Regions from separate parts of the Sodalis sp. RH19 genome, predicted to be linked through region 2. Evidence: predicted binding sites of a transcription regulator. Region 2 holds the regulator's gene; each other region holds the start of a gene.

Region 1 (5,875 bases), 1.3 Mb from region 2:
GAACCGATGATCTCAGCGATAAACCGATGCACCAGCGTTTGTGGGCCAGGGCGATGCCGTCGCCGGTAACGGATGGCGCCACCTATCATCATCCGATTTATTTTGCCTGCAATGATTTTGTCGACGACCAGATAGGACGCGTGCTGAACCACCTTACCCCCGACGAATGGGAAAATACCTGGATAGTGTATACCTCCGATCACGGTGAAATGATGGGAGCGCATCAACTTATCAGCAAAGGCTCGGCAGGCTATGACGACATCTGCCGCATTCCCTTTATCATCCACGGGCCCGGCCTGCCGGCGCGGGAGATTGATACACCGGTGAGCCATATCGACCTGTTGCCGACGTTATTATCGATTGCCGGTATCCCGGTGCCGCCGTCGCTGCACGGCGAAAGCCTGCTGCCTATGCTGTCGTCGGCGGAGCGGGAACGGGAGCGGTCGGTCATGGTGGAATTTAACCGTTATGAAATAGAACATGACAGCTTCGGCGGTTTTATCCCGATGCGCGCCTGGGTCACCAATGATTTAAAACTGGTGATTAATCTGTTTGACGATGATGAACTCTATGACCGGCGCAACGATCCCGAGGAACTGATAAACCTGATTGGCCGGGACGACTATGCGGAACGGCGTAATGCATTGCATGATAGCTTAGTAGACTATATGGATAGTATTCGCGATCCGTTTCGCAGCTATCGCTGGGCCATGCGCCCGTGGCGGCCCGACAGGCATGAGCAATGGCTGGGCGCGTTTCGTCCTAAACCGGATGATTACGTCTCGCCGGTGGTCAGGGATTATGATACCGGCCTGCCGACCAAGGGAGTAAAAATTGAGGAAAAAAGACAAAAATTCTGAGGATGGGGACGAGGGCCGCGCCGTATTCGCAGAATTGTCCGGCAGCGAACACGCCATGTTTACCCGGCTGGATCAGTTGCCGAAGCAAACGCGCATTTATCCCCAGGAGGATGAGGCCCTCTCTTTTTATTACCTGCACAGTGGATTGGTGGGGCTGTACCATATGCTGGAGAACGGTAAGGTGTGCCTGATCCGCCTGTTTGGCCCCGGTGATTTTTTCGGCTACCGCAGCCTGTTCGGTAATACGTTTTACCACTGTTCCTCGCGCGTGCAGCGCACCGCTACGGTAACGCGCATTACCCCCTATCAGCCGCAGCGGTTTTTATGCCGCTATCCGCGCCTGAATGTCTATTTGTTCATGCGGCTGGCGCGTGATCTGGGCGAGGCGGAAAAAAGGCTGGCCAGCATGGCCTACGATAAATCCCAGCAACGGGTATTACTGGGCATTCACTATTTATACCGGCAATGGCCGGGCTATGAATGGACCTGGCGTGAAATTGCCGAATACGCGGGTTGCGAAACGGAAACCGCCATCCGCCATGGCAGTGAGCTCAAGCTACAGGGACTGTTGCCGGATGAATTTACCGGTTAACTGCCGCCGCTGCCGGTGCGGCATGGTATTTGACGCGCAATATTGTTTGGAGTCGCGGTTATGAAACGCCCGTTTTCCCTGATGGCGAAACCCACCAGTTATCAATGCAATATTCACTGCGATTATTGTTTTTATGTGGACAAAAAAAATACCCTGTTACCCGCCGGAGCATCGGCGTCGAAGCATATGGCCGACGATGTGCTCAGGGAATTTATTAAGCAGTATATTGACGCCAGCGCTGGCGACGAGGTCATGTTTGCCTGGCAGGGCGGCGAGCCGACCCTGGCCGGAATTGACTTTTATGCCGCCGCGCTGCGCTATCAGCAGCGTTACGCACGGGGAAAAAGGATTACCAACAGCATGCAAACCAACGGCGTATTGATAAACGATCAATGGGGCCGTTTTCTTGCCGATAATCATTTCCTGCTGGGTATTTCCGTGGACGGCACCGCCAGGCTGCATAATCATTATCGCCATACCGCCAGCGGCCGGCCGGTATTTGACAGCGTGATCAACGCCATCCGGATATTTAAGGAATATCATATAGATTACAACGTATTGAGCGTGGTGAACGATAAAACCGCCCAGGCGCCGCTGGAAATATATCTTTTTATCACGCAAGAGCTGGGCGCGCAGTATGTGCAATTTATCCCGGCCGTGGAACAAAGGTTGTCCGGAGCCGCGCGGGGGGAATTGATTTATCCCCGGTCGACGGCGGATAAAACGCTGACGCCATGGTCGGTGAGCGGCGAAGCCTACGGCACGTTTATCAATACCCTGTTTGACTACTGGGTACGGCATGATGTCGGCACGGTGTTTGTGCAGCTATTCGATAATGCGCTGGCCGCCTGGTGCGGCGTGATGCCAAGCCTGTGCGTGATGCAGCCCACCTGCGGCCAGGGCCTGGTCGTCGAGCAGAACGGCGATATCTATAGCTGCGATCATTTCGTCTACCCTGAGCATAGACTGGGCAATCTGATGACAGGGAACCTGGCCGCCATGGCCGGTGGGAAAAAACAGCGCCAGTTCGGCCAGCTAAAAGCCAATGTGGCGACGCCGTGTTTGTCATGCGACTATCGGTTTGCCTGTCACGGCGGCTGTCCTAAGCACCGTATTCACCGCATCGGGGGCCAGTGGCATAATCATCTTTGCCCCGGCTATAAAGCTATTTTTTCCCATATCGCGCCCTATATGGCGTATATGGCCGGCGAACTGGCGCACCATCGGCCGGCCGCCGGCATTATGCGCGATATTGATCGGATTGCGGAGGCGGGGATTGAAAAAAAAGGCTAATATGCCATTAAAATAGGTACCCATCCCGGTGTCATAAAAATGTCATATTACCGACATGTATCTGTAACCTAATTGTCCTATTTTCCCTCCTGCAGCAATTATAATAATTGAAGAAAACGGCCATGGGCCGATTTTAAATATCCCACAGGAGGGATTATGAGACTGATGCATACCACCGTTGCCAGTGTTGTAGCAGCTACGTTCGCCCTGGCGAGTATTTCTTCGTTCGCTGCCGCCAACCTGACAGGTGCCGGCGGCACATTCCCCGCCCCGGTTTATGCTAAATGGGCTGATACCTATCAAAAAGAAACCGGCGTAAAGGTTAACTACCAGGGCATCGGTTCTTCCGGCGGCATTAAACAGATTATCGCCAATACCGTTGATTTCGGCGCGTCCGATGCTCCTTTAAGCGATGGCGACCTGAAGAAAGAAGGTTTATTCCAATTTCCGACCGTGATTGGCGGCGTGGTGCTGGCCATCAACGTACCGGGAATCAAAAGCGGCGAACTGACCCTGGACGGCCATACCCTGGGTGAAATTTACCTGGGCAACATCAAAAAATGGAACGACCCGGCCATCACCAAGCTGAACCCGGGCCTGAAGCTGCCTGATCAGAATATCGCCGTGGTACGCCGCGCCGATGGTTCCGGCACGTCGTTTGTCTTCACCAGCTATCTGTCCAAGGTGAATGCGACCTGGAAAGAAAAAATCGGCGCCGGTTCCACGGTTAACTGGCCGGTCGGACTGGGCGGCAAGGGCAATGACGGCATCGCCGCCTTTGTCCAGCGTTTGCCGGGTTCCATCGGTTATGTGGAGTACGCCTACGCTAAGCAGAACAACCTGGCCTACACCAAGCTGATTTCCGCCGACGGCAAGCCGGTAATGCCGACGCAGGATAACTTCAGCGCGGCGGCGAAAGGCGTCAACTGGCAGCAATCTTTTGCCCAGGATCTGACTAACCAGAAGGGCAACAATGCCTGGCCGATCACCTCCACCACGTTTATTATGTTGCATACTACCCAAACCAAGCCTGAGCAGGGCCGCGAAACCCTGAAATTCTTCGATTGGGCCTACAACAAGGGTGCCGACCAGGCTAACGCCCTTGACTACGCCACCTTGCCAAAGGACGTGGTCGAACAGATCCGCGCCGCCTGGAAGGCCAATATCAAAGACAGTAACGGTAAAGCGCTCTACTAAGTCCTTGTGTTTCGTCCCTTCCCTTACGGGAAGGGATTACGAACCAACAAAAAGAGTACTCTATGGCTGACAATACGCCGGCACGGCATGCCCCCGGTAAACAAGGCGACCTGATATTCGGTACGTTGGTCAGGTTGGCCGCATTGATTACCTTATTGATGTTGGGCGGAATTATCGTTTCGCTGATTGTCGCTTCGTGGCCGAGCATGGAAAAGTTCGGCTTCGCGTTCCTGTGGACCAAGGAGTGGGATCCGCCCGGTGAAAAATTCGGCGCGCTGGTTCCTATCTACGGCACCCTGGTGACCTCTTTTATCGCGTTGCTGATTGCCGTTCCGGTCAGCTTCGGCATCGCCCTGTTCCTTACCGAGCTTGCCCCCAACTGGTTGAAGCGTCCCCTTGGCGTCGCCATTGAGCTGTTGGCGGCCATCCCAAGCATTGTCTACGGCATGTGGGGGTTGTTTGTTTTTGCTCCCCTGTTCGCCCAGTATTTTCAACAGCCCCTGGGCGATGTGATGTCGACCATCCCTTTTATCGGCGTCCTGTTTTCGGGGCCGGCGTTTGGTATCGGCATCCTGGCCGCCGGTATTATCCTGGCTATCATGATCATCCCGTATATTGCCGCCGTGATGCGCGATGTGTTTGAGCAAACGCCGGTGTTGATGAAGGAGTCGGCCTACGGTATCGGCTGCACCACCTGGGAAGTGATCTGGCGTATCGTGCTGCCCTTCACCAAAAACGGCGTGATCGGCGGCGTGATGCTGGGCCTGGGACGGGCGCTGGGCGAAACCATGGCGGTGACCTTTATCATCGGCAATACCAACCAGCTGGACAGCATTTCCCTGTTTAGCCCGGGCAACAGCATTACCTCGGCGCTGGCCAATGAGTTCGCCGAAGCCCAGGCGGGTCTGCATACCGCCGCGCTGATGGAGCTGGGGTTAATCCTGTTTGTGATTACCTTTATCGTGCTGGCCTGCTCCAAATTCATGATAATGCGCCTGGCGAAAAACGAGGGGGTCAAATAATGGCGACCGTCGAGCACCAAATGACCCATACCGCGCCACAAATGGAAGCGCGGCGTAAAATGCAGTCCTGGCGGCGGCAGAAGAACCGTCTGGCGCTGTTATTATCCATGATCACCATGGCCTTCGGCCTGTTCTGGTTATGCTGGATCTTGCTGACCACGGTAAGCCGGGGTTTTGACGGTATGTCGCTGGCGTTGTTTACCGAAATGACGCCGCCGCCCAATACCGCCGGCGGAGGGCTGGCCAATGCCCTGGCCGGCAGCGGATTGCTGATTCTCTGGGCCACTGTTTTCGGCACGCCCCTGGGCATCATGGCGGGGATTTACCTGGCGGAATACGGGCGTAAGTCCGCGCTGGCGGAAGTGATCCGTTTTATTAACGATATCCTGCTGTCCGCGCCGTCCATCGTTATCGGTTTGTTTGTCTATACGCTGGTGGTGGCGAAAATGGAGCATTTCTCCGGCTGGGCCGGGGTGATCGCCCTGGCGCTGCTGCAGGTGCCGATTGTTATCCGTACCACGGAAAACATGATGCGGCTGGTGCCCGATACGCTGCGTGAGGCTGCCTATGCGTTGGGTACGCCGAAATGGAAAATGATTTCCGCCATCACGCTTAAGGCCTCGGTTTCCGGCATCATCACCGGCGTATTGCTGGCGGTGGCGCGCATTGCCGGCGAAACGGCGCCGCTGCTGTTTACCTCGCTCTCCAACCAGTTCTGGAGTACCGATCTCATGCAGCCCATCGCCAACCTGCCGGTGACGATTTTCAAATTCGCCATGAGCCCGTTTGCCGAATGGCAACAGCTGGCCTGGGCCGGCGTGCTGCTGATTACCCTGTGCGTGCTGTTGCTGAACATTATCGCGCGGATTATTTTCGCCAAAAAAACCTATTAAGCGTCAGGCGCCGACGCG
Region 2 (5,875 bases):
TGGCGAACAGCGGCCCCACCGCCAGATAACATACCACGGCCAGCAGCAGTCCCGCTTTTCTGCCGATGGGGGAACTGAGGGCGTCAATGCCGCCCCCCACCCGGGCCAGGGCAATCACCGTCAGTACCGGCAGCCCAACCGCGCTAATCAGGAACCCCGCCGCGGCCCACCAGACATAAGGGCCCGACTGCAATCCCACCATCGGCGGGAAAATGATATTGCCCGCGCCGACAAACAAGGCGAAGGTCATAAAACCCAGGGCGAGGATATCTCTGATGCTTAAACGCTGGCTCATGGAATAATGTAATGCCTGTCTGGATGCGAAAAATAAGTAAAACCTATGACGACTCATGCCGGTTATGACATCACCAACAGCAGCGGGATATCTCGCGGGCCATGGCGTAATGGCCTGTTTGCCGGGACCGGAGCGCTAAAAGGGTGCAAAACGGCGTGAAGCATGCAATAACCGGCGCAATTTAAACGTTTAAAGCGCGGTAAGGCAATAGTTGAAGATAAAAGCAGAATGATAAGCCAAAAAAATACCCTAAAAGCAGTGAATACTTTCATAGCCTGGGTAATTTCTGCTACAAGATAGTTGAAGGGACGCGCTTTTAACTATAACAGAAAGGCATGGATACCGGTGGCACCCCCGGGCCGCCCCTTAACCCGCGGCGACCATGCCCGCCCGCGGTATTTTGCCGCGGGCGGGATAGCCGGGCGCTGGCGTTACCAGGCGCGGCCCGCAACATCCAGCACTAGCCGCAGTTTGTCCCATTGCTGGGCTTCGGTCAGGCTATTGCCTTCTTCCGTCGAGGCGAAGCCGCACTGCGGGCTCAGGCACAGCTGGTCCAGGCTGATATAACGGGTGGCCTCGCGCAAGCGCGCCAGCACCGCCTCAGGATCTTCCAATTCACCGGTTTTGGAGGTGATAAGGCCCAGCACCGCCTGCTGGCGGCCGGGTTTGATAAACCGCAGCGGTTCAAAACCGCCGGCGCGCTCGGTGTCATATTCCAGGAAAAAGGCGTCGACCTTGACCTCGCCGAACAGGATAGGCGCCACCGGCTCATAACCGCCCTCGGAAATCCAGGTGGAGCGGAAATTGCCGCGGCAAACATGCAGGCTAACCACCAGATCGTCCGGTTTGCCCGCCAGCGCTTGATTGAGCACATCCGCATAAATGCGCGCCAATTGCCGCGGATCCTCGCCGCGCTCGCGGATCTGGCGCTGCTGGTCCGTCGAGCACAGATAAGCCCACACGGTATCGTCAAGCTGCAGGTAACGGCAGCCGGCATCGTAAAAGGCGCGGATAGCGTCATGCCAGGCCTGGGCAAGATCGGCGAAATACGCCGCCAGATCAGGGTAGACGCCGGCGTCGATGGCACCGCGCCCGCCGCGAAAATGCATCACGCTCGGGCTGGGTATGGTCATTTTAGCCACCGCATCGCCGGCCACGCTGCGCAGATAGCGGAAATCCGCCAGCATCGGATGCTGGCGGAACGCCACCTTGCCGGTGACCTTAATGCTGCGCGCCTTGGTCTGCACCCCGGAAAACTGGATACCCTGGTCGACGTCGTAGCCTTCCACCCCGTCCAGCCCCTCAAAAAAATCGAAATGCCACCAGGCGCGGCGAAACTCGCCGTCGGTGACCACCTGCAGCCCCAGACCGCGCTGCAGTTCCACCACCCGGCGGATCTCGGTATCCTCGACGGCACGCAGCTGCGCGGGAGTAATGGCCCCTTGCTGCAACTGCTTGCGGGCCTGCTTAATCGCCTCGGGGCGTAATAAGCTGCCCACCACATCAGCGCGAAAGGGAGGCGTATTTCTTTGCATGTTTGAACTCCGGCGTTATTTTGCCGGCCTGGACAAGGCCCGCAAGATAATAAGATTTAGTGAATAGTTCAGGATGTAAACATTCCCGGTGGGCAATAGTTTCCGTCGGTGACATATAGACATCCGGACGTCTATAATGCCCGCATCCATACTAGCACGCGGCGGCGCATCGCCATGGCGAAGAAAATTCACCCGTGTTGAACATTATTCATGATCACCCGCGGGCGACGGCCCACCCTGCCGACACACCTCATTGCAGCCCGATATCCCGGCGCGCCTGTAGCCTTATGGGTTCAGGCAAGGGCTGGTAGCCGCCCTGGCGGGCGAGGCTTTGGCCCTGGGGCGACAAAATACGGTCCATAAAGGCGGCGGTGACCGGCGCCAATGGGGTATCAGGGGGCTTATTCAGATAAATATAGAGATAGCGCACCAGCGGATAGTCGCCGTTAAGCAAGGCCGACTCGTCCGGCGTCACCTGGCGGCCGGCCTCGTCGGTTAACGGCAGGATCCGCACGCCGGCGGTATGAAACCCCATGCCGGCGTAACCAATGGCGTTGCGCGACGCGCTTACCGCCTGCGCCACCGAAGCCGACCCGGGCAGTTCATTGACCGATGCCAGCAGGTCACCGCCGCACAGCACGCGCTGGCGGAAAAAGCCATAGGTACCGGAGGCGGAATTGCGGCCATAGCGCAGCAGGGCCATATCGGCCCACCGCCCGGTTAGGCCGAGCTCCCCCCAGCGGGTGACGGCAGGGGCGTCGCCGCAGCTGCGGGTGATGGAAAAAATGGCGTCCAACTGGCGCAGGCGCAACCTGGGCAGGGGGTTATCCTGGTTGACTATAATCACCAGCGCATCCAAGGCCACCGGCACCGCCAGGGGCGGGTAGCCGTAATGGCGCTGGAACGCGGCGATTTCAGTCGCGTTCATCATGCGGCTCATCGGCCCGATTTGCGCCGTTCCCGCGGCCAGCGCCGTCGCCGCCGTCGCCGATCCGCCCGCCTGGATCTGCACGCCGACATCCGGATAGTCATGCCTGAAATCCGCCGCCCACAGGGCCATCATATTCGCCAGCGTATCGGAACCGCTGCTGGTGAGGCTACCCGACAGCACCGACAGCGGCCGCGCCGCCGCCGGCAGGGTCAACAGCAGGCAGAGCAGCCAGCCCAGGGTTTTTACTGCTTTTATCATCGGGATTTGACACGTGAAGGAGAAGTGGGGTTATTTTCGGCCAGGACGGGGAGGACAATCAACCGGTTGGGCAAGGTAAAAAAGAAGCGGGTACCCGCGCCCGGCTCGCTGATAACATCAAGATGGGCGTCATGATTGCCGAGCGCGTGCTTAACGATGGCAAGCCCAAGGCCGCTGCCGCCGGTCTGGCGCGAACGGGCTTTGTCAACCCGGTAAAAACGCTCGGTCAGGCGCGGTAAATGCTCTGGGGCGATGCCCGGCCCGTTATCGCTGACCTGAAACTGCGCGCCCTCAGCGGTACGCTGCCAGCACACCTCGATGCGGGTGCCCGGCGGCGTATGGATGACCGCATTGTATATCAGGTTCGACATCGCGCTGCGCAGCTGATCCTCATTGCCGCGCACCAGCAACTGTTCATTAACCCGGAACACGATCTCATGCCGTTCCTGGCTGAGCGCCCCGGCGCTTTGCTGCAGGCGCTTGAGAATGGCCGGAATATCGACGCGTTCATTGACCTCGCCCTGGGGCGCGGCCTCGATACGGGATAACACCAGCAACTGCTTGACCAGGCGCTCCATGCGCTGCGTCTGATCCTGCATAGTGTGGATGGCCTTGGCGCGCATGGCTTCATCCATATCCTGGTCGTTCATCATTTCCAGATATCCCTGCAACACCGTCAGCGGCGTACGCAGTTCATGGCTGGCATTGGCGAAAAAGTTGCGCCTGGCGCCTTCCAGCTGGCGCATCTGGGTCACGTCGCGGGCCACCATTAACAGCTGGTCGTCGGTATAGGGCATCACGCGGAATTCAACGTAACGTTGCTTATTGAGCAGCAGGGTCAAGGGGCGCTCGAACGACTGGCCCTGGATATAGCTGTTGAATTCGGGATAGCGCAGCAGGTTAAGGATATGCTGGCCGTTGTCTTCCGGCCAGCGAAACCCGAGCAGCTGCTGCGCCAGGCCGTTGCACCAGAAAATATGGCCGTCGTCGGTCAACATCACCAGCGCATCAGGCAAGGTTTCCGCGCCGCTGCGAAAGCGTTTGAACAATGTCGCCAGTTCACGCCGCCGCCGCCGGTGGCGCAACTGCATCTGATGCAGGCCATAGAACAGCGGTTCCCAGCTTCCCCGCCCTTCCGGCGGCGTATGCCGGAGATCGACCCATAACCAGCGGGACAGCCGCAGTTGGTAATAATAGTTGCGCACCAGCGCGGCCAGCAGCGCCGCCACCAACAGCCAGGCCAGGTGGCCGACAAAAAGCGACAACAGCAGGGCCGGCAGGCAAAACAGCCCCAGTTCCAGCAAAATCTTACGCCAGGATAAACGTTCCAGCACCGGCAGAGCTCCCCTTATACCGCGCTAATAGCGCGCGGAAAAACGATAGCCGGTGCCGCGGACCGTCTGCACCATCCGATCGTGACCGCCGGTTTCCAGCGCTTTGCGCAGGCGGCGAATATGCACATCAACCGTCCGGTCCTCAACATACACATTAGTGCCCCAGACATGATTTAACAACTGTTCCCGGCTATATACCCGCTCGGGATGGGTCATGAAAAAGTGCAGCAGTTTAAATTCGGTCGGTCCCATCTCCAGGGCCAGTTCGTTGGAGGTTACCCGGTGCGACGACGGATCCAGGCTTAAGCCCTGCAGCTCAATCTTATCTTCCACCGCCATCGGCGAAATACGGCGCATCACCGCCTTGATCCTGGCCAGCAGCTCCTTGGGCGAGAACGGTTTGGTGATATAATCATCGGCGCCCACTTCCAGCCCCCGCACCCGGTCTTCCTCCTCGCCGCGCGCGGTCAGCATCATGACCGGAATATCGCGGGTCAATACCTCGCGTTTCATATGTTTGATAAATTGAATTCCCGAACCGCCTGGCAACATCCAGTCGAGCAATACCAGATCCGGATAAGGCTCCGCCATACGGCTGACCGCCGTGCCGTAGTCTTCGGCTTCGATGGGCTGGAAGCCATTCTGTTCAAGTACGAAGCACACCATTTCACGAATCGGCGCTTCGTCTTCCACGACTAATATGCGTTTTGCCATTTTTTCCTGCCATTAATCTCTGCGGTTAACGTGCCCGGGCATTATGCGTCACTTTTATGACAGATTTATTAAAATCAGCCCATCGTGCCAGAAGCATAGCGGATGGCGGTTTTTTTTCGTCCCGGGTTGCCAAATTAACAGCTTTACGTCGGCATCGCCCGGGGTAAGGTTTATACTCTCGCCCTGACTTTTACACTCTGGCTGGAGCGTCATGCGGATCATTCACACTTCTGACTGGCATCTGGGTCAGTCGTTTTTCACCAAAAACCGCGCCCGGGAGCACCGCGCCTTCCTGCAATGGCTGGTGGCGCAGGTGGCAGAACGGGATATCGACGCGGTGATCGTGGCCGGCGATATCTTTGATACCGGCACCCCGCCCAGCTATGCCCGCGAACTGTTCAACCGTTTCGTGGTGGCGTTGCAGCCGACCGGTTGCCAGCTGATCATACTGGCGGGCAATCATGACGCGGTGGCGACATTGAACGAATCCCGGGCGCTGCTGGCCTGCATGCATACCCGGGTTATCGCCGGCGGCGGGTTCGGCGCCCGGGACGATGACGACAACGCCGACGGCGACCGCGAAGACAGCGGCGGGCAACCGGTTTTTGTACTTAACGATCGTAGTGGAAAGCCGGGGGCGATACTGTGCGCCATCCCCTTTTTACGCCCGCGGGATGTGCTGACCAGCCGCGCCGGAGAATCGGGGGATGATAAACAGCGGGCGCTGATGGACGCCATCGCCGCACATTACCAGGCGCTATATGACCGGGCGCTGGCCCTGCGCGCCAAGTTGCCCGGCCGGTTGCCG
Region 3 (5,875 bases), 570 kb from region 2:
ATGGCGGCCATCGCCAGCCAGTTGGCGCAGGAGGCCACCAGCTGCGCGCCGGCCATGCGCAGCGACGGCAGCACCAGCTTCTGGCCCTTGATGGTCCAGCGCCGGCGTTTGGCAAAGGCGCACAGCCAAAAATAAGCGGCGATCAGCAGCAGCAGGATCACGCCCGTCAGGCGCAGCGCCAGCTCGCCGATACCCCATTTAGCCGGCAGATGCAGCACCCCGAACGCGCAGACGATGCCGGAAAGCAGGATATATCCCAGCCAGTTGGTGGCCAGGCTCAGGCTGAAGATACGGGTGATGGCGCTGTTGGACAAACCGAGGCGTGAATAGAGCCGGTAGCGCATGCCGATGCCGCCGACCCAGGCGCTGAGGGTGAGGGTAAAGGCATAACAGATGAAGGAAACCAGCATCACCTGCTTTTTCGCCAGCTTATGGCCGCAATAGGCGCGGCCGATAAGATCGTAGACGCCATACAGCAGGTAACTGAACACCGCCAGCCCAATCACCATCAGCAGCGCATTGAGCCGGTAGCCGGTAATGGCCTGCTCCACATCATCCCAGTCCACCTTGCGGGCATAGACCACCAGCAAGATAATGACGCCGATAAAAAACAGGCCGGTCAGGATTTTTTTAGCCATCGACCAGGCGCGGTGTCGTTTACCGGCGGGGCGTTTTCGGGTCATGATTTTGCCCCCTCGTTTTCGGGTTCGGCGCGATCCTGGGTTTCCATTTCCGGCTGGACCGGCGGCGCCACCAGCGATAATTTCGGCGTATGGGCGGGAAGCCAGCCGACCCAGGCCGGGAAGTGGCGCAGGAAATGGAACACCAGCACGCTTTTCACCACATGCCAGTAGGTCTGCTTGGGCACCATGCTTTCGTCAATTAACCGGCAATCGTTTTCAATCAGCCCGTTAAGATTGTCGCGCAGTTGCTGCGTGAAGGCGGTGTCATGGATGATCAGGTTGGCCTCCAGGTTCAGCGCCAGGCTGAGCGGGTCAAGATTACTGGACCCGACGGTGGCCCAGCTATCGTCCATGACGGCCACTTTGCCGTGCAGCGGACGGCGGCAATATTCATAGATTTTCACCCCTTCCGGCACCAGATAATTGTATAACATGCGCGCGCCGACCGTCACGATCGGCATATCCGGCTCGCCCTGGACAATCAGCACCATGCGCACGCCGCGCCGGGCGGCGTTGCGCATCTCCTTCAAAAGGCGGTAGCCGGGGAAAAAATAGGCATTGGCGATGATGACCTCGCGTTTTGCGCCGCGCAGCATATCGATATAGTGGCGCTCTATATCGGTATCGTGTTCATCGTTATCCCGATAGACAAACAGCGCCTGGGCCTCGCCGGGCTGGCGGTTATGGGCCGGCAGCCTGGAGCGCCGGCGCAGCCAGCTGCGATGGTGGTCTTCCTTATACAAGGCCTGTAGGGTAAAGCGATGGATATCCTCCACCACCGGCCCCTCCACCTCCACCGCATAGTCCTGCTTGGCCTCCGGGCCGTAGTCGCTCAGGTGCTCGGCGGAAAAATTAATGCCGCCGATAAAGGCGATAACGCCGTCCACCACCACGATTTTACGATGCAGGCGGCGGAACAGATTGGTGCGCATGCCCATAAACGCCGGGCGGGGATCGTAATAACGGAAATGCACTCCCGCGGCGGTGAGGGCCCCGACGTAGCTGTCGGACAGATCCGCCGAGCCGTAACCGTCGACCATGATTTCCACCCGCACCCCGCGCCTGGCGGCGGCAATCAGGTTTTCCTGCAGCGCCTTGCCGACTTTATCCTCGAACAGGATAAAAGTCTCCAGCAGCACCTCTTTCCTGGCCTGGCCGATGCGCTCGTACAGGGCCGGGAAAAACGCTTCGCCGTTTTCCAGCAGCTTGATGCGATTGCCGTCGCGCCACTCCATATTCATATTCATAAATGGATCTCCACGGCGAGGGGAGCATGGTCGGATAAATGCGACCAGGGTTGGTTGGCCAGGGAGGTCGGCTCGCTGATGCGGGCGTTCCTGACATAAATACGGTCCAGGCGCAGCAGGGGAAAGCGGGCGGGGAAAGTACGGGCCGGTCGGCCGCGCGCCTGGGTAAAGACCTCCACCAGGCCGGCTTCGCGCCGCAAAAGCGTATTGGCGCGCTGGCGCCAGTCGTTGAAATCACCGGCCACCACCAGCGGCGCATCCGCCGGCAGCGTGGCGATATGCCTGCTCATGCGCAGCATCTGCTCGCGGCGATGCGCTTCCTTCAGCCCCAGGTGCACGCAAATCATATGCAGCTCCAGCTCACGGCCGGGCACCTGCAGCACGCAGTGCAGCATGCCGCGCTTCTCCGTGCCGTCGATGGACACGTCCAGATTGCTTTGGCGGGTGATGGGGAAACGGGAAAGCAGCGCATTGCCGTGATCGCCGTCGGGATAGACCGCGTTGCGCCCGTAGGCGAAATCGGCCCACATGGTGTCGGCCAGAAATTCGTACTGCGGCACCACCGGCCAGTTATCGAAGCGTTGCGAATGCTTTTCGTGCGTGCCCAGGACTTCCTGGAGGAACACGATATCGGGCGCCACGGTACGCACCGCTTCGCGCAGTTCCGGCAGGATAAAACGCCGGTTAAAGGCGGCAAAGCCCTTATGGGTATTGATGGTCAGCACCTTAAAGGAAAATCCCTGCTCCACTTGCGGCATGCCCGGTACATCCTTATTTTGATGATAATCCGTTCGCAGCATGATCTCGAACCCCTGCAAAATTAAGCGGCAAAAACCCACTCCCCGATATAGCGCGGGTAGAATAGGTGAGAAGTCATTATTAGTTAATGTGCTTACTATCTTAGCTGCTGCCGGACAACCTCGCCAAGTTTGACCGCGGCGGTTATCTCCGGGTGTCATAAAAATGACATCCGGGTTACGTAGACTTACACAATAATAAATTCAGACATACCCTTCTTCTCGTCCGGCAACAGGAGCCTTCTTTATGCCGCATCCGCACCAACCCGTACTTTCCCTCGTCCTGACCCTCGCCCTGGCGGGCGGCAACGGCCTGCTGGCGCGCAGCGTATCGGCCGCCGGCGCGGACAGCCTGCGCGCGGCGCAGGGGGATATTACCCAGCCCGGCGGCGCACGCCGCCTGCAGGCCGATCAGACCGAGGCGCTGAAGGCGGCGCTGAACAACCAGCAGGCAAAAAACGTCATCCTGCTGATTGGTGACGGCATGGGGGACTCGGAAATCACCGCCGCGCGCAACTACGCGCTGGGCGCGGGCAACGCGTTCCCCGGGATCGACGCGCTGCCGCTGACCGGTCAATACACCCATTACGCGCTGGACAAGACCACCCATAAACCCGGCTACGTCACCGACTCGGCGGCGTCGGCCACCGCGTGGTCCACCGGGGTGAAAACCTATAACGGCGCGCTGGGAGTCGATGTGTTCGGCAAGGATCATATGACCATCCTGGAACTGGCCAAGGCGGCCGGTAAAGCCACCGGCAACGTGTCCACCGCCGAACTGGAGGACGCCACCCCGGCGGCGCTGGTGGCCCACGTCAGCTCCCGCAAATGCTACGGCCCGGAAGTGACCAGTAAAGATTGCCCCACCCAGGCGCTGGAAAACCAGGGGCGCGGCTCCATTGCCGAACAGCTGCTGGCGGCCCGCGCCGACGTGACGCTGGGCGGCGGCGCCAAAACCTTTGGCGAAACCGCCAAGGCCGGGGAGTGGCAGGGTAAAACCCTGCGGGAACAAGCCGTGGCGCGCGGCTATCAGTTGGTGAGCGACCTGGACGGCCTGAACGGCGTAGCCCTGGCCAACCAGGACAAACCCTTGCTGGGCCTGTTTGCCGAGGGCAATATGCCGGTGCGCTGGCAGGGCCCGAAAGCCGTCTATCACGGCAATATCGATAAGCCGCCGGTTACCTGTAGCGATAATCCCAAACGCGGCGCCGGGGTGCCTACCCTGGCGGCCATGACGCAAAAAGCCATCGATCTGCTGAAAACCCATCCCAACGGCTTTTTCCTGCAGGTTGAAGGCGCATCCATTGATAAACAGGACCATGCCGCCAACCCGTGCGGCCAGTTCGGCGAGACGGTGGACCTGGATGAAGCGGTGCAAAAGGCGCTGGAATTCGCCCGCGCCGACGGCCATACGCTGGTGGTGGTCACCGCCGATCACGCCCACTCCAGCCAGATTATCGAAGCGGACGCCAAGGCCCCCGGCCTGACCCAGGCGCTGACCACGAAAGACGGCGCGGTGATGGCCATCAGCTACGGCAATTCTGAAGACCCCGAATCCCAGGGACATACCGGCACCCAGCTGCGTATCGCCGCCTTCGGTCCCTATGCGGGCAACGTGGCCGGCCTGACCGACCAGACGGATTTGTTCTATACCATGCGCGATGCGCTGGGCATTAAACAATAATTACCGCCAGGGACCCCTCCCGCCTTTACCGCCGTGCCGGCGGTAAAGGCGGGAATGGACCAGGGTATCGCGCCATGGCGTATCATCCCTTGTCATTTCCTGTCGCCGGGAAGGATTTTCCGCACGGTGAGACTTGCCTAAACCCGTCATTTTCTTTAGCCTGCGAACTGGCTCCGCTCCCATAAGATCAGGTGACATGTCAGAGCAAAGCGCGCCCGCGCTGAAGGAAATCTTTAACCACGCCCGGCTGCGCGATATCGCGGCGCACACCGCCGCCGTCCACCCCGGTTTTGACGGCGCCCGCTTCCTGGCGGCCACCGGCGACGGACTGGACCAATTATCGCTGATGGCGCGCCTGCGGCGGGTAAGCGTCTGCCTGCACGACGGCCTGCCGGCGGACTATGGGCAGGCGCTGGCGATTTTACGCCGGCTGGCGCCGCGGTTGGACAATCGCTTTGTCACCCTGGTATTGCCGGAGTATGTGGCGATGTACGGGCTGGATGAGTACGATCTGTCGATGGAGGCCCTGCGCTTTTTTACCCCGTTCGGCTCCTCGGAATTCGCGGTGCGCCCCTACCTGCGCCAGGATCTGTCCCGCGGGCTGGCGCTGATGGAACGCTGGTCGCGCGACGATGACGAGCACGTCCGCCGGCTGGCCAGCGAAGGCAGCCGGCCGCGCCTGCCCTGGTCGTTCCGCCTGGAGGCGCTGCGGGCCGACCCGTCGCCGGTGAAACCCATTCTCGACAACCTGCGCGCCGATCCCAGCCTGTACGTACGCAAATCCGTGGCGAATCATCTCAACGATATCACCAAGGATCATCCCGAGTGGGTCATGGACCTGCTGGAGGGATGGGAATTGCATCATCCCCCCACCGCCTGGATCGTCCGTCACGCGTTGCGCAGCCTGATCAAACAGGGGGACCGGCGGGCGCTGGGGCTTATCGGCGCAGGCGAAGCGGCGCAGGTCAGCCTGGAGGAGATGCGCGTGAGTCCCGGGGAAATCCGGCTGGGGGACAAGGTGACCGTGGCGTTCCGGCTGCGCTCGACCTCGCCCCTGCCCCAGCGGCTGGTAATTGATTACGCCATCCACTATGTGAAAAAATCCGGCGGCACATCGGCCAAAGTGTTCAAACTGAAAACCCTGACGCTGGCGCCGCATGCAAGCGTTGAGATTAGCCGCAGCCAGTCCATCCGCAACTTTACCACCCGCATGCACTATGCCGGCAGACATGCCGTCGAGGTCTTTATCAACGGCGAATGCCTGGCGCGGGGCGCGTTTTTTATTGTCTAGCGTGACAGGGGTTTCACCATATTCACCCCGGTAACGTGGAAACCGCAGGCATCATACAGCGCACGGGCGCCGGGATTATCGGCCGCCACCCTTAGCCCCAGTTCGGTCACGCCCTGGGCGCGCAACCGCTGATCCAGCTGCGCCAGCGCGCTGCGTCCGAGCCCGCGGCGGCG
Region 4 (5,875 bases), 1.6 Mb from region 2:
GCTTGCTGAAAACCCGCGCCTTCCGCCAGGCGGAAGCCGAGGCGCAGGATTATGCCGGCGCCTGGCTTGACCGCGTGGGTTTACTGGAGTTGGCTAACCGTCAGGCGGGTAACCTGGCGTATGGCCAGCAGCGCCGGCTGGAGATTGCCCGGTGCATGGTGACGCGCCCGTCGCTGCTGATGCTTGATGAACCGGCCGCCGGCCTGAACCCGAACGAGACCGCCGAGCTGAACCTGCTGATTGCCGAACTGCGGTCACAGCATAATGTATCGGTGTTATTGATTGAGCATGATATGAAGTTGGTGATGGGTATTTCCGATCGCATTTATGTGGTTAACCAGGGCATGCCGTTGGCAAAGGGTACGCCCGCCGAGATTCGCAGTAACCCGGACGTGATTCGGGCCTATTTGGGAGAGGCCTGATGACTCAGGATACCGCTATGCTGTCATTGCACCGGGTGTCGGCGCATTACGGTAAAATCCAGGCGTTGCATGAGGTGAGCCTGCATATTAATCCGGGCGAGATCGTGACGCTTATCGGCGCCAACGGCGCCGGCAAAACCACGTTGTTGGGTACGCTGTGTGGTGATCCGCGCGCCTCCAAGGGCCGGATTATGTTTGAGGGCGGCGATATTACCGATTGGCCGACGGCGCGGATCATGCGTGCCTCGATTGCCATCGTGCCGGAAGGGCGGCGGGTGTTTTCGCGGATGACGGTGGAAGAGAACCTGGCGATGGGGGGGTTCTTTGCCGACCGTCCGCAGTATCAGCAGCGGATTAAGCGGGTGTTCGAGCTTTTCCCGCGTTTGTATGAGCGTCGTGTGCAGCGCGCGGGCACCATGTCCGGGGGCGAGCAGCAGATGCTGGCCATTGGGCGGGCGTTGATGAGCCAGCCGCGATTGCTGCTGCTGGATGAGCCTTCGCTGGGACTGGCGCCGATTATTATCCAGCAGATATTCGATACCATCGAGCAGTTGCGTCAGGAGGGGATGACCATTTTCCTGGTGGAGCAGAATGCGAACCAGGCGCTGAAACTGGCTGACCGCGGCTATGTGTTGGAAAACGGCCATGTGGTGCTGGAGGATAGCGGCGAGGCGTTGCTGGCGAACGAGGCGGTGCGCAGCGCTTATCTGGGCGGGTGAGGTTATGTTGCCGCGGCGAGGGTTTGGCTGATGCTTGCGGGGAGGTTTATGTTGCCGCGGCGAGGGTTTGGCCTGATGCTTGCGGGGAGATTTATGTTACCGCGGTGAGGGTTTGGCTGACGCTTGCGGGGAGGTTTATGTTGCCGCGGCGAGGGTTTGGCTGATGCTTGCGGGTGAGGTTTATGTTGCCGCGGCGAGGGCTTGGCTGATGCTTGCGGGGAGGTTTATGTTGCCGCGGCTGGGGTTTCGCTGACACTTGCGGGTGAGGTTTATGTTGCCGCGGCGAGGGCTTCGCTTGCCATGCGTTCGGCTATTTTATGTCGTGCCGGGTGCCGGCAAGCGACAAGGAGGCCGTACCGCGACGGCCTCCTTGACCTCCGCGCGTCCGGCAGATCGTGCGCCGCTGCGCGGTGCCCGGCATCACCCATCCCGGCTTGTGGACCGCCCGGCATGCGCTCCCGGCGCAGCCCGGGCTTTCGCCGCTCCCGGCGGCTCATCCAGCCGTGACGTGCGCCGCCGGCGCACTCTATGCCGGCACCACGTCAACACCATCGCCTGCCAGCAAAACAGCGTTTTGGGGTCCTTAGCGGTATGCGCTTACCGGGAAAGGTCTCAGTATTCGTTTTGCGCTAATGTTTACAGGCTGATGGCTAATGGCTGAAAGCGTAATGCTTAATGTTAAAACTCAAAACTCAAAACTCAAAACTCAAAATTGAATGATGAATGTCATATGTCATAACTGCATAACTACATAACTGCATAACTGCATAACTGCATAACTGCATAACTGCATAACTGCATGACTGCATGACTGCATGACTGATAAGTCTCTTTCGGTATGCCTGCTTTTCGCTATGTCAGCGGCATTCCAGACCCGTTGCATTCTGTAATGGTTAACCGTATCCCGGCGCCAGACCTTATCCCAAGCATCAGCGCCGCTGTTGTTTCATAATATGCGGTGCGAACAGCGACATGGGGACCGGCATAAAGCGCGCTGACGGCGCCTGTGACCCCGGCATGAGCCGCCGGGAGCGGCGAAAGGCCCGGTAGCGCCGGGAGCGCATACCGGGCCGGTGCATCACGGGGGCATGGGCGGCGGAAGGCATCGCGCAGCGACGCGCGACCTGCCGGGCGCGCGGAGGTCAAGGAGGCCGTCGCGGTACGGCCTCTTTGTCGCTTGCCGGCACCCGGCATTCCATATAACCGCCGAACGCACGGCAAGCGAAACCTTCTCCGAAACGACATAAACCTCCCCGCCTCCCGCCTCCCGCCGTCAGTCGCCAGCAGCCAGCAGATTCATTGTGATGCTTGCCGGCCCGCCTGTAAGCTCAAAGCGCAGCGGGCCTGCCGTGCCGTGGTGCGCTCCGGTGAACTGAGACTGCCCCTTCGCCCCCATCGGCAGGCTTTCCCGCTGGGAATTAAGGGCGTTAAGCCGACTCGCCGGTTAATTCTGACACCGTCAGGCCCGCCTGGCGACGCGCTGGGCGAAGAATTCGCCGCGCGCTGTCACCCCGCTGTCATAAGGGTGTTATTTTTCTGTCATTTCAGCATGTCATGTTACAGGCCGATGAACTTTTCCGGCATTCAGGAGCATGGCATGTTGAAGCACTCAATTCGTATCGCCGCCTTAAGCGTGGCGTTGACGCTGGCCGTGAGCACCAGCGCCCAGGCAGTGACCGAAATTCCTTTCTGGCATTCAATGGATAGTGTGCTGGGCACCGAGGTGGATTCCCTGGCCGCGCGCTTTAATCAGACGCATCCTGATTATCATGTCGTGCCGGTGTACAAGGGGAATTACGAGCAGGGTCTGACGGCGGGCATCGCGGCATTCCGTACCGGCACCGCGCCGGCGATTTTGCAGGTGTATGAAGTCGGCACCGCCACCATGATGGCCAGCAAGGCCTATAAGCCGGTGTACCAGGTGTTTGAACAGGCCGGCATCAAGAATGATGAGTCGGCGTTTGTGCCCACCGTTTCCGGCTACTACAGCGACAGTAAGACCGGGCATCTGCTGTCCCAACCCTTCAACAGCTCGACCCCGGTATTGTATTACAACAAGGACGCCTTTAAAAAAGCCGGACTGGATCCGGAACATGCCCCGCAAACCTGGCAGGAACTGGCCGCGGCGGCCGCTAAACTGCGCGCCAGCGGTATGGCATGCGGTTATGCCAGCGGCTGGCAGGGTTGGATCCAAATCGAGAACTTCAGCGCCTGGCATGGCCTGCCGGTGGCGACCAAGGATAACGGCTTTGCCGGCAACGACGCGGAGCTGATTTTTAATAAGCCCGAGCAGGTGAAACATATCCAATTGCTGTCGGACATGAACAAGAAAGGGGATTTCAGCTATTTCGGCCGTAAGGACGAGTCCACCGAGAAGTTTTACAACGGCTCATGCGGCATGACCACCGCCTCGTCAGGCTCCCTGGCCGCGATTCGCCAGTATGCCAAGTTTAATTACGGCGTGGGTATGATGCCGTATGACGCCGACGTGAAGAACGCGCCGCAAAACGCCATTATCGGCGGCGCCAGCCTGTGGGTGATGAGCGGTAAGGATGACGCGACCTATAAAGGGGTGGCGGAGTTCCTGCAGTTCCTTGCCCAGCCTGATATCGCCGCCGAGTGGCATCAGAAAACCGGTTACCTGCCCATCACCACCGCCGCGTATGAGCTGACCCGATCCCAGGGTTTTTATGACAAAAACCCCGGCGCCGATATCGCCACCCGCCAGATGCTGAATAAACCGCCGTTGCCGTTCACCAAAGGCATGCGGTTGGGCAATATGCAGCAAATCCGCACCGTGGTGGACGAAGAGCTGGAACGCGTCTGGACCGGCAAGGCCACGCCTCAGGAGGCCCTGGACAGCGCGGTTAAACGCGGCAACCAGTTGCTGCGCCGGTTTGAACAATCGCTGAAGTAAACCTCAGTTGGCGACCCGCCGCGCCGTGCGGCGGGTACATTTTTGCATTGCGGGTTGGGTTGTTTATGGCTATCGCGCCCCATCGCGGATTCAAACAACGCTGGCTGGCCTATCTTCTGGTGCTGCCGCAGTTGGTGATTACCGCGATTTTTTTTCTTTGGCCGGCGGGGACCGCGCTGTGGTATTCGGTGCAGCGGGTGGACCCGTTCGGAATAGAGAATACCTTTGTCGGCCTGGATAATTTTGTCCAGCTGACACAGGATGAATATTATCTGGATTCCCTGGTCACGACGCTTATCTTCAGCGGCCTGGTGACCGGCATCGGCCTGCTGGTGGCGCTGTTGCTGGCGGCGCTGGTGGATTATGTGCTGCGCGGCAAACGTATTTACCAGACGCTGCTGCTATTGCCCTACGCGGTGGCGCCGGCGGTGGCTGCGGTATTATGGATGTTCCTGTTCAGCCCCGGGCTGGGGCTTATCGCCTATCTGCTTAATAATCTGGGGTATCACTGGAATCATGCGCAAAACAGCGGGCAGGCGATGTTCCTGGTGGTGCTGATCTCCATCTGGCAGCAGGTAAGCTATAACTTTTTGTTTTTCCTCGCCGCGCTGCAATCCATTCCGCGTTCACTGGTGGAGGCCGCAGCCATCGACGGCGCCGGCCCGGTACGGCGATTTATCGATTTATCGCTGCCGCTTATCACGCCGGTGAGCTTTTTCCTGCTGGTCATCAACCTGGTGTACGCTTTTTTCGATACCTTTCCGGTCATCGACGCGGCAACCGCCGGCGGGCCGGTGCAGGCCACCACTACCCTGATTTACAAAATCTACCGCGAGGGTTTTGCCGGCCTGGATCTCTCCAGTTCCGCCGCGCAGTCGGTGGTGCTGATGATGGTGGTGATTGTGCTGACGGTCATCCAGTTTCGTTTTGTCGAGCGTAAGGTGCGATATCAATGATAGAACATCGCCGCGGACTGGATATCTTCAGCCATTTAATACTGATACTAAGCGTTGCCGTTATTCTGCTGCCGTTATATATCGCGCTGGTGGCGGCCACCATGGACAACCGCCAGGTGTTCCAGGTGCCGTTGAGCCTGGTGCCGGGCAGCCATCTGTGGGAAAACATCCGCCATGTCTGGCAAGAGGGCGTGGGCAGCCAGGCGGTGCCGTTCAGCCGGCTGCTGTTCAATAGCTTGGTCATGGCGCTGGGAATCACCCTGGGCAAGATCAGCGTGTCGATGTTATCCGCCTACGCCATCGTTTATTTTCGCTTTCCATTGCGCAACCTGTTTTTCTGGCTGATCTTCATGACGCTGATGCTGCCGGTGGAAGTGCGTATTTTTCCCACCGTCGATGTGATAGCCAATCTGCATTTGCTTGATAGCTATACCGGCCTGACGTTGCCGTTGATGGCATCCGCCACCGCAACATTCCTGTTCCGCCAGTTCTTTATGACCATTCCCCATGAACTGCTGGAGGCGGCGCGCATCGACGGCGCCGGGCCGCTGCGGTTTTTGTGGGATATCCTGCTGCCGCTGTCGAAAACCAATCTGGCGGCGCTGTTTGTGATCATCTTTATCTACGGCTGGAACCAGTATCTGTGGCCGATCCTGATTATCAACAACAGCGCGATGGGCACCGCGGTGGCGGGCATCCGCAGCATGATCGCCAGCGGCGACAGCGCCACGCAATGGAATTATGTGATGGCGGCGATGCTGCTGACCATGATCCCGCCCCTGGCAATCGTATTGCTGATGCAGCGCTGGTTTGTGCGCGGCCTGGTTGATAGCGAGAAATAAAACATTATGGCGAGTTTGA

Evidence for each region. The regulator PhoB, encoded in region 2, activates phosphate uptake and scavenging genes when phosphate is short. The targets are predictions, from matches to a motif close to CTGTCATAAAACTGNCNNAT.
Region 1: a site for PhoB is predicted at 2,774-2,793, ahead of pstS (phosphate ABC transporter substrate-binding protein PstS). Genes of this name have one in related genera too.
Region 3: a site for PhoB is predicted at 2,883-2,902, ahead of phoA (alkaline phosphatase). Genes of this name have one in related genera too.
Region 4: a site for PhoB is predicted at 2,645-2,664, ahead of ugpB (sn-glycerol-3-phosphate ABC transporter substrate-binding protein UgpB). Genes of this name have one in related genera too.

What each region holds. Positions count from the first base shown of each region.
Region 1 is NZ_CP178734.1:4,580,851-4,586,725, forward strand. It holds gene ACL2XF_RS20615 (sulfatase-like hydrolase/transferase) at 1-860, shown strand, start outside; gene ACL2XF_RS20620 (Crp/Fnr family transcriptional regulator) at 835-1,452, shown strand; gene ACL2XF_RS20625 (anaerobic sulfatase maturase) at 1,513-2,745, shown strand; gene pstS (phosphate ABC transporter substrate-binding protein PstS) at 2,902-3,942, shown strand; gene pstC (phosphate ABC transporter permease PstC) at 4,005-4,964, shown strand; gene pstA (phosphate ABC transporter permease PstA) at 4,964-5,857, shown strand.
Region 2 is NZ_CP178734.1:3,237,885-3,243,759, forward strand. It holds gene brnQ (branched-chain amino acid transport system II carrier protein) at 1-295, opposite strand, end outside; gene ACL2XF_RS14730 (cobalamin-independent methionine synthase II family protein) at 727-1,830, opposite strand; gene ACL2XF_RS14735 (PstS family phosphate ABC transporter substrate-binding protein) at 2,081-3,019, opposite strand; gene phoR (phosphate regulon sensor histidine kinase PhoR) at 3,016-4,353, opposite strand; gene phoB (phosphate response regulator transcription factor PhoB) at 4,378-5,067, opposite strand; gene sbcD (exonuclease subunit SbcD) at 5,279-5,875, shown strand, end outside.
Region 3 is NZ_CP178734.1:3,806,178-3,812,052, forward strand. It holds gene ACL2XF_RS17295 (lysylphosphatidylglycerol synthase domain-containing protein) at 1-683, opposite strand, end outside; gene clsB (cardiolipin synthase ClsB) at 680-1,924, opposite strand; gene ACL2XF_RS17305 (endonuclease/exonuclease/phosphatase family protein) at 1,927-2,688, opposite strand; gene phoA (alkaline phosphatase) at 2,975-4,411, shown strand; gene ACL2XF_RS17315 (DNA alkylation repair protein) at 4,608-5,702, shown strand; gene ACL2XF_RS17320 (GNAT family N-acetyltransferase) at 5,699-5,875, opposite strand, start outside.
Region 4 is NZ_CP178734.1:4,871,731-4,877,605, forward strand. It holds gene livG (high-affinity branched-chain amino acid ABC transporter ATP-binding protein LivG) at 1-422, shown strand, start outside; gene livF (high-affinity branched-chain amino acid ABC transporter ATP-binding protein LivF) at 422-1,141, shown strand; gene ugpB (sn-glycerol-3-phosphate ABC transporter substrate-binding protein UgpB) at 2,739-4,058, shown strand; gene ugpA (sn-glycerol-3-phosphate ABC transporter permease UgpA) at 4,124-5,014, shown strand; gene ugpE (sn-glycerol-3-phosphate ABC transporter permease UgpE) at 5,011-5,856, shown strand; gene ACL2XF_RS21945 (sn-glycerol-3-phosphate import ATP-binding protein UgpC) at 5,863-5,875, shown strand, end outside.